Regions from separate parts of the Pseudomonas fluorescens genome, predicted to be linked through region 2. Evidence: predicted binding sites of a transcription regulator. Region 2 holds the regulator's gene; the other holds the start of a gene.
What was found. The regulator FliA, encoded in region 2, starts transcription of late flagellar genes. The targets are predictions, from matches to a motif close to CTAAAGTTTNNNNNNNNNNNGCCGNTAA.
Positions count from the first base shown of each region.

Region 1: the regulator FliA is predicted to act here: its motif matches at 1,924-1,951, upstream of E4T63_RS00670 (methyl-accepting chemotaxis protein).

Region 1 covers NZ_CP038438.1:129,668-134,310, reverse strand. Annotated here, with positions in the region: gene E4T63_RS00670 (methyl-accepting chemotaxis protein) at 1-1,808, opposite strand, end outside; gene E4T63_RS00665 (sigma-70 family RNA polymerase sigma factor) at 2,120-2,620, shown strand; gene E4T63_RS00660 (FecR domain-containing protein) at 2,620-3,621, shown strand; gene E4T63_RS00655 (TonB-dependent siderophore receptor) at 3,709-4,643, shown strand, end outside.
Region 2 covers NZ_CP038438.1:1,768,566-1,773,208, forward strand. Annotated here, with positions in the region: gene flhA (flagellar biosynthesis protein FlhA) at 1-1, shown strand, start outside; gene flhF (flagellar biosynthesis protein FlhF) at 13-1,353, shown strand; gene fleN (flagellar synthesis regulator FleN) at 1,467-2,297, shown strand; gene fliA (RNA polymerase sigma factor FliA) at 2,294-3,034, shown strand; gene E4T63_RS08045 (chemotaxis response regulator CheY) at 3,200-3,571, shown strand; gene E4T63_RS08050 (protein phosphatase CheZ) at 3,589-4,377, shown strand; gene E4T63_RS08055 (chemotaxis protein CheA) at 4,432-4,643, shown strand, end outside.

The DNA.
Region 1 (4,643 bases), 1.6 Mb from region 2:
GTTTCATTGAGGTTGGCGACGCTCTGCTGGTTCAGCAGGTTGATCTGGTTGACGTCGACGTTGAGGGTTTCCACCACCGCCGTCTGCTCTTCGGTTGCAGCGGCCACCGACTGGTTCATGCCGTCGATTTCACCGATGCGCTGGGTCACGCTGACCAGGCGCAGACCGGCCTGATTGGCCACTTCCACGCTCTCTTCGCTGGACGCCTGACTGGCGTTCATGGTGGTCACCGCTTCACGCGAACCGACCTGCAAGGAGGTGATCATCTTGTGGATCTCTTCCGCCGATTCCTGGGTGCGATGCGCGAGGTTACGCACTTCGTCCGCCACCACCGCAAAACCGCGCCCGGCTTCACCGGCACGGGCCGCTTCAATCGCCGCGTTGAGTGCCAGCAGGTTGGTCTGCTGCGAGATGCCTTTGATCACATCGAGGATGTGGCCGATGTTGTCGGTGCTGGCATTCAGGGTTTCGATCTGGGTGCATGACAGGCTGATCTTCTGCGACAGCTCGGTCATCGCCTGAATGGTCTGCTCGACCACCTGACGACCGTCATCGGCCTGCTCGCTCGCGCCGCTGGCGTGCTGCGAAGCGTCGGCGGCGTTGCGGGCGATTTCCTGAGTGGCGGCGCCCAACTGGTTGATCGCGGCGGCCACACTGTTGGTGCGCGCGCTTTGTTCGTCGGAACCGATGATCGAGGCGTTGGACGAGGCCATTACCCGTTGCGACAGGTCGTGCACATGACGGGTAGCCGAGGACACTTCGGAAATCGACGCGTGAATGCGCTCGACGAACTGGTTGAACGCGCTGCCCAGTTCGGCGAACTCATCCTTGCCTGCCACGACCAGACGCCGGGTCAGGTCGCCTTCGCCTTGAGCGATGTCCTGCATCGCGCGGCCCATGGTGGTCAGCGGACGCATCAGGACGTTGATCAGCAGGCTCAGCAGCAGCGCAATCGCCGCGACCGCGACGAACATCGCGATCAGCGCCGAAGTACGGAACTGGCTGAGGGCGGCGTAGGCCTTGTCACGATCGATCGACAGCCCGATGTACCAGTCGGCATTCGGCAAACCGCTGACCGGGGTGAACGACAGGATGCGTTCCTGGCCGCTGAGCACCACGTTCTGGTTGCCCTTCTCGATGCGCACGCCGGCGTTCGGGTAGATGTCCTTGAGGTTCTTCATCACCTGGTCTTTGTCCGGGCTGACGATCACTTGGCCGTCACCGCTGACCAGGAATGCGTGGCCGAGGCCACCGAAGTCCACCGAGTTGATGATCTTCACCAGGGTTTCCAGGCTCAGGTCACCGCCGACCACACCCAGCAGTTCGCCATTCTTTTTCACCGGCATGGCGATGGTCACGACCAGACCACCGACCGCCGCCATGTATGGCGGGGTCAACATGGTTTTGTCGGCGACCACGGCCTGCTTGTACCAAGGGCGCTGACGCGGGTCGTAGCCGTCGGGCATCTTCGCGTCAGGGCGCTGGGTGAATACTCCGTTGGCCTGACCGACGTAGGTGAACTGGAAGTTCGAGGTAAAGGCCGGTTGATCGACCAGCCCCGGGAAGTCGGCGTCCTTGCCCTGATGGGCAACGTTCTGCGCGAGGTTTTCCAGCACCAGAATTCGCCCGCTCATCCAGTTCTGCACGCTGCTGGCGGTCAGATCGCCGGCCTGCTGTACGGACGACTGGAGGTTCTGGCGAATGGTGTTGCGCTGCAGATAGTCGTTGTAGAGGGTGAACAAAGCGAAAGCCAGGACCACGACGCCCGAGGCGGCCAACAGGATTTTATGGCTGAACTTGAGATTCATTTCATGGGACTTCTTATGCAAAAGTGGGGATGCGTTCCGGGATGCAACATTCCATGTACAGCGCAGGCGGCGTTCTGACGGCCGCTCTACTTTGGTGCACGCATGTCTCACCAGTCTGTCGGCACCATTCACGGAAATCTTAGGGCTGCGTGGGAAATGGCCTGCATTTCTGTCAGATTCCCGCCGAACGGCGTGCCAGAGCGTTCGCCACGAAGTTTTTTTGCTGGTTCTCCGAGCAGAGGTTGCAAAATTCGCAGCCCCCGATAAAAATGCGACTAATTATCATTTGTGACGTTCGGGCTGTCGCGTTCATGTCCTCACCTGAGTTTGCAGTGCAGGCGCTTTACAGGAGTCATCACGGCTGGCTCAACGCCTGGCTGCGGGCGCGGCTGGGCAATGCCGCGGATGCCGCAGATCTGGCCCAGGACACCTTCGTCCGCCTGTTGCAGCGCAGCGAACGCCTGGAACTCAAGGCGCCTCGCGCATTTTTACGCACCATCGCCCGTGGCCTGGTGATCGATCATTGGCGTCGTGAAGAAATCGAACGCGCCTATCTCGAAACCATCGCCCATTTGCCCGAAGCCGAAACCCCAAGCGCCGAAACCCGCGCGCTGGTAATCGAGTTGCTCGAGAGCATCGCGCGCATGCTTGAAGGCTTGCGACCGAAAGTGCGTCAGGCGTTTCTGCTGGCGCAGTGCGAAGGTTTGACCCACAAGCAGATCGCCGCGCAGATGGGCTTGTCACTGCGCTCCGTCGAACGTTACGTCGCCGATGCGATGTATCACTGCTACGTGTTGCGGTACGCAAGTTGATGCCTGTGGATAACAACTCAGTCGCGCGCCGCGCCGAGCCGCAGCAACAGGTGGTCAAGCAAGCCATCCACTGGTTGCTGCGGCTGCGTAACAACCATGGCAATGCGCGCCTGAGTCATCAGTGCGACGCGTGGCGCGCCGAACATCATGAACATGAACTGGCCTGGCAGCGCGTGCAGTCGCTGCAGGCGGAATTGAGCCATAACCTGCGCGCAGTGCCCGGCGCGCACGTGGCGTTCAATACGCTGGAAAACAGTGCGCAAGGGCTGGGGCGGCGACAAGCCTTGAAGCTGCTGTCTGGCGCGGTGCTGATGGGCTCCGCGGCATGGCTGGCCAAGGACACCTCCGTGTGGCAGCAGTGGCGCGCTGATTACGCTACGGCGACCGGCGAGCGTCGCGGGTTCCAGTTGCCCGACGGCACGCGGATCGAGCTGAACACTGCCAGCGCAGTGGATCTGGACTACACCGCGCAGCAGCGGCTGATCAAACTCACTCGCGGCGAAATCATCGTCACATGCGGCGGTAACGATGAAGGCGCGACGTTCAACCGGCCACTTCGCGTGCAAAGTCGTCATGGCATTTATGAGCCGATAAAAGCCCGCTTCATCCTGCGTCAGGACAGCGATTGCACACGGCTCACCGTCAGCTCAGGGAGCGTCGCCATTCGCAGCGGCGCAACCTCCGTCGAGGCGCTCGCCGGGCAGACCTATCTGATCGATCACCATCAGGTGCGCCCGGCACTGCCACTGAGTATGGAGGCGGGTGCGTGGGTCGACGGTTTGATCGTCACTCGCAACATGCGCCTGGGCGATTTCCTCAATGAAGTCGGACGTTATCGGCAGGGCTTCGTGACGTGCGCGCCGCAGGTGGCGGACTTGCGCCTGTCCGGAGTGTTCCGCCTGGAGGACACCGACACGCTGCTGGCCATCCTGCCGCAGACCCTGCCGGTGCAATTGCGTTATCGCACCCGATGGTGGGTCACACTCGAGGCGGTGGCCTGAAATTATTTTGGCGGGTTTTCGCGACAAGTCCGGCTTGGTCAGTAAGCACTTCAACTCAGCCTTTGCGACTTGCCACGGAAACCGACAATGACTGTCCGCCTCACCTGTAAGAAACCGCTGAATTTCACTGCCGAATCGGGCCTGCTGCGCCACGCCGTTCGCGCCGCCCTGCTGTCCACCGTTCTGGGTGCCGGTGCGCTGCCCGGCCTGAGCGTCGCCGCCCCTGCCAGTGAAGCGAGCAGTCATCGCTACAGCATCGGCGCCGGCCCGCTGGGCGAAGCGCTGAACCAGTTTGCCCGTCAGGCCGGCATTACCCTGGCGATGACTCCGCAGCAAACGCAGGGACAACAGTCTCCGGGCGTACAGGGCGAATATTCAACTGATCAGGCGTTGAGCCATTTGCTCAGCGGTTCGGGCCTGGAAGCAGTCAGCCAGGACGGCAGCAGCTACGTCCTGCGTCCAGTCAGTGAAACCGATGCGCTGGCTCTGCCAACCACCGATATCAAAGGTTTCGCCCTCGGCAACGCACTCGGCAGCATGGAAGGCTATAACGCCACCCACAGCCAGATCGCCACCAAGACCAGTACCGCGTTGCTGGAAACTTCGCAAAGCGTTTCCGTGGTCACCCGCGAGCAAATGGACGATCAAGGCTCGCAGACCGTCTCCCAGGCGATGCGTTATACCCCCGGCGTGCTGACCAACCCTTACGGGGCGACCCATCGCTACGACTATGTGGCGATGCGCGGCTTCAACGATGGCTCGGTGGATAACATCTACCTCGACGGCCTCAAGTCGATGGGCGACAGCGGGACCTACAGCACCATGCAGGTCGATCCGTATTTCCTCGAGCGCGTGGATATTCTCAAAGGCCCGTCGTCGGTCTTGTATGGCCGCAGTTCGCCCGGTGGCCTGGTGGCGCTGACCAGCAAAAAGCCGTTGTACGAGGCCTATCATCAGGTTCAGGCCACGGTCGGTACCCAAGGTCAGCGCGGGGTCGGGTTTGACTTCAGCGGCCCAGTCGA
Region 2 (4,643 bases):
AGGTAGTGGTTTATGCAAGTTAAGCGTTTTTTCGCCGCCGATATGCGTCAGGCCATGAAGCTGGTTCGTGATGAGCTGGGCGCTGATGCCGCCATCATTGGCAACCGCCGCATTGCCGGCGGCGTCGAGCTGACGGCGGCGCTGGATTACAAATTGTCGGCGCTGGCGCCACGGGTTCCGAACATGGAACTCGAGGACGAGCTGCGCAAGACCCAGTCGCGCATCGTGACCGCCCAGGCCGAACTGAGCCTGCGTGGCGAAGCCGACGGCAACACCAATCGCCAATTGTTCGCCGGGCTGCCGTTGACGGCCGGCCTGCCGCTGACCGCTGCCGAACCGTTGAGCGAACCGACTTACGCCGCCCCGGCGCGTCCAGCGCCCGCGCCTGCACAGTCGTCCGCCGGCATCGATCCGCGTGCGCTGGATTCGATGCGTTTCGAATTGAACAGTCTGCGCGAACTGATGGAAGTGCAGCTCGGCACGCTGGCCTGGAATCAGCTGCAAGGCAGCCGTCCGGCGCAAGCCAATCTGTATCGTCGTCTGCAACGCATAGGTCTGTCCGGGCCGTTGTCGCGCGATCTGCTGGCGATGATTACTGATATCGAAGAGCCGCGTCAGGCCTGGCGCATGCTGCTTGCGCACCTGGCGCGGATGATTGCCGTACCGGAAGTCGAGCCGCTGGAAGAGGGCGGGGTGATTGCCATGGTCGGCCCGGCCGGCATGGGCAAAACCACCACCCTGGCCAAACTCGCGGCGCGCTACGTGCTCAAGTACGGCGCGCAGAATGTCGCGCTGGTCAGCATGGACAGCTTCCGCATTGGCGCCCAGGAACAACTCAAGACGCTGGGGCGGATTCTCAACGTGCCGGTAACGCACGTCGATCCGGGCCAGTCGCTGGTGCAGGCACTCGACCCGCTGCTGCGCAAACGCGTGGTGCTGATCGATACCGCCGGCCTGCAGGCCAGCGATCCGGCACTGCGCATGCAGCTGGAAAGTCTGGCCGGGCGTGGCATCCGTTCAAAAAATTATCTGGTGCTGGCAACCACCAGCCAGAAACAGGTTCTAACCGCCGCGTACCACAGTTACAAGCGTTGCGGGCTAGCCGGCTGCATCCTGACTAAACTGGATGAGACGGCCAGCCTTGGCGAAGTGTTGAGCCTGGCGATCAGTCATGAACTGCCGGTCGCGTACCTGACCGATGGCCCACGGATTCCGGATGATCTGCATCTGCCGCGCCGTCATCAACTGGTCAGCCGCGCCGTCAGCGTGCAAATGCAGGAAGAACCCAGCGAAGAAGCCATGGCTGACATGTTCGCTGATATCTACCACAGCCCGACCAAGCAGGTTGGCTGAGGTAATGAACCGTTTTTGTACCTACATCGATGGTCTGCCATGCATTGTTCCGGTTGAGAACGCGCAGCCAGTAATGTGGCCTCCGTCTATGCAAGACAAGGTAAAGAAATAACATGGGCAGCATGCATCCCGTACAGGTGATCGCGGTGACCGGCGGCAAAGGTGGCGTCGGCAAGACTAACGTGTCAGTGAACTTGTCTCTGGCGCTGGCAGAGCTTGGCCGTCGGGTCATGCTGCTGGACGCTGACCTGGGGCTGGCGAACGTCGACGTTCTGCTGGGACTGACCCCCAAACGTACTCTGGCCGATGTGATCGAAGGCCGCTGTGAGCTGCGCGACGTGCTGTTGCAGGGCCCCGGCGGGATCCGCATCGTGCCGGCCGCTTCCGGCACCCAAAGCATGGTGCACCTGAGCCCGGCGCAACATGCCGGTCTGATTCAGGCCTTCAGCGACATCGGCGACAACCTCGATGTGCTGGTGATCGACACTGCTGCGGGTATCGGTGACTCGGTAGTCAGTTTTGTCCGCGCCGCGCAGGAAGTGTTGCTGGTGGTCTGCGACGAGCCGACCTCGATCACCGACGCCTACGCGCTGATCAAACTGCTCAACCGCGACTACGGCATGAACCGCTTCCGCGTGCTGGCCAACATGGCGCAGAGCCCGCAGGAAGGGCGCAACCTGTTCGCCAAGTTGACCAAGGTCACGGATCGCTTCCTCGACGTCGCCTTACAATACGTCGGCGCCGTGCCGTACGACGAAAGCGTGCGCAAGGCAGTGCAGAAGCAGCGAGCGGTCTATGAAGCCTTTCCGCGTTCCAAGTGCGCGCTGGCGTTCAAGGCGATCGCGCAGAAGGTCGATACCTGGCCGCTGCCTGCCAACCCGCGCGGCCACCTTGAGTTTTTCGTCGAGCGCCTCGTGCAGCAAACAGCAGGGCCTGTGTTATGACCGCGAGCGGTATGAACTACTACAAGAAGTCGGCACGTGACGCGCAGTACGAGTTGATCGAGCGTTACGCGCCACTGGTCAAGCGCATTGCCTATCACTTGCTGGCGCGCTTGCCGGCGAGTGTGCAGGTTGAAGACCTGATTCAGGCCGGGATGATCGGCCTGCTCGAAGTCTCGACCAAATATGACGCCAGCAAAGGCGCCAGTTTCGAAACGTACGCGGGCATCCGGATCCGCGGCGCGATGCTCGATGAAGTGCGCAAAGGGGATTGGGCACCGCGCTCGGTTCACCGCAATACCCGTATGGTCAGCGATGCCATTCGCTCAATTGAAGCTAAAACCGGCCGTGACGCTAAAGATCACGAGGTTGCGGCCGAACTCCAATTGAGTCTCGACGATTACTACGGGATTTTGAATGACACCCTGGGCAGCCGGCTGTTCAGTTTCGACGATCTGTTGCAGGACGGCGAACACGAAGGGCTGCACGAGGATGGCGCCAGTGCTCATCTTGAGCCGTCACGCGATCTGGAAGATGAACGCTTTCAGGCGGCGCTGGCGGACGCGATTGCCAATTTGCCGGAGCGTGAGCGACTGGTGTTGGCGCTGTACTACGACGAAGAGCTGAACCTCAAGGAGATCGGTGAAGTCCTTGGCGTCAGTGAATCGCGGGTCAGCCAGTTACACAGCCAGTGCGCGGCCCGTTTGCGGGGGCGTTTGGGGGAGTGGCGAGCGCGCTGAAGGCAGTGTGGGGACACTGCGAACGAGGCTGGTGCGGTGAGAACGGCACCGGTCTTGCTCTGTTGTGCTCCAGACAGTCTTCGAGTGCTGCGCCGATTGATTGAAGTGGCGCGTCCAGGTGCTGGGCGCGTTTAAGACTGCTTGGAGGTCGAATTGAACAAAGACATGAAAATCCTCATCGTTGATGACTTCTCAACGATGCGGCGGATCATCAAGAACCTGCTGCGCGATCTCGGGTTCACCAACACCGTCGAGGCCGACGATGGCACTACTGCCATTCCGGTACTCAACAGCGGCAGCATCGACTTTCTGGTAACGGACTGGAACATGCCGGGCATGACCGGTATCGACTTGCTGCGCCACGTGCGTGCCGATGAAAAACTCAAGCATCTGCCGGTGCTGATGGTGACCGCTGAAGCCAAGCGCGAGCAAATCATCGAGGCCGCTCAGGCCGGTGTGAACGGCTACGTGGTCAAACCTTTCACGGCTCAGGCGTTGAAAGACAAAATCGAGAAGATTTTCGAACGCATCGGCTGATGACGCGCGGGGGAGCTATGGAGCATAACGAATCTTCACAGGGCGATTTCGAGTCGACCCTGAAAAAACACGCGGTCGAACTGGTCGAGAGCCTTGAAAAAGGCAGGTTCGGCGACGCTGTGCAACTGATCCATGAGCTCAATCAGACCCGTGACCGCGGCCTGTATCAGGAAGTGGGCAAGCTCACACGCGAACTGCACAGTGCGATCGTCAATTTCCAGATCGATCCGCACATGCCGCAGGCCGAGGAAGTGTCGCAAATCACCGACGCCACCGAACGCCTGGGCTATGTGGTCAAGCTGACCGAAGCCGCGGCCAACCGCACCATGGATCTGGTGGAAAGCGCCACCCCGGTGGTCAATGGCCTGGCTGAAGAAGCCCAGGCGCTGAGCACCGATTGGGGCCGCTTCATGCGTCGTGAAGTCGGAGCTGAAGAGTTCCGCGAACTGGCGCGCCGGGTCGACGGTTTTCTGTCACGCAGCAGCACGGACAACCGTGCGGTGTCGAGCAACCTCAACGACATCCTGCTGGCTCAGGATTACCAGGACCTCACAGGTCAAGTGATCAAGCGCGTGACCCAACTGGTCACCGAAGTCGAAAGCAATTTGCTCAAACTCGTCCTCATGGCCAGTCAGGTTGACCGCTTTGCGGGCATCGAACACGACCGTGCCGCGATGCTTGCAGAAAAAGATCCACAAAAACATCTCTCGCAGGGTGAAGGTCCGCAGATTCATGCCGATAAACGAGAAGACGTTGTGTCCGGTCAGGACGATGTGGACGATTTGTTATCCAGCCTCGGATTCTAGAGTTTTGGAATTTTAGGTTTTTTGGGTTTTTAGACCTGTAGGAGCACCCCATTAATGAGCTTCGGCGCCGATGAAGAGATCCTTCAGGATTTCCTGGTTGAGGCCGGCGAGATTCTTGAGCAACTGTCCGAGCAACTGGTCGAGCTGGAAAGCCGCCCGGATGACGCAGATCTGCTCAACGCAATTTTTCGCGGTTTCCACACTGTAAAAGGGGGCGCCGGCTTCCTTCAGCTCAATGAGCTGGTGGAGTGCTGTCACATCGCCGA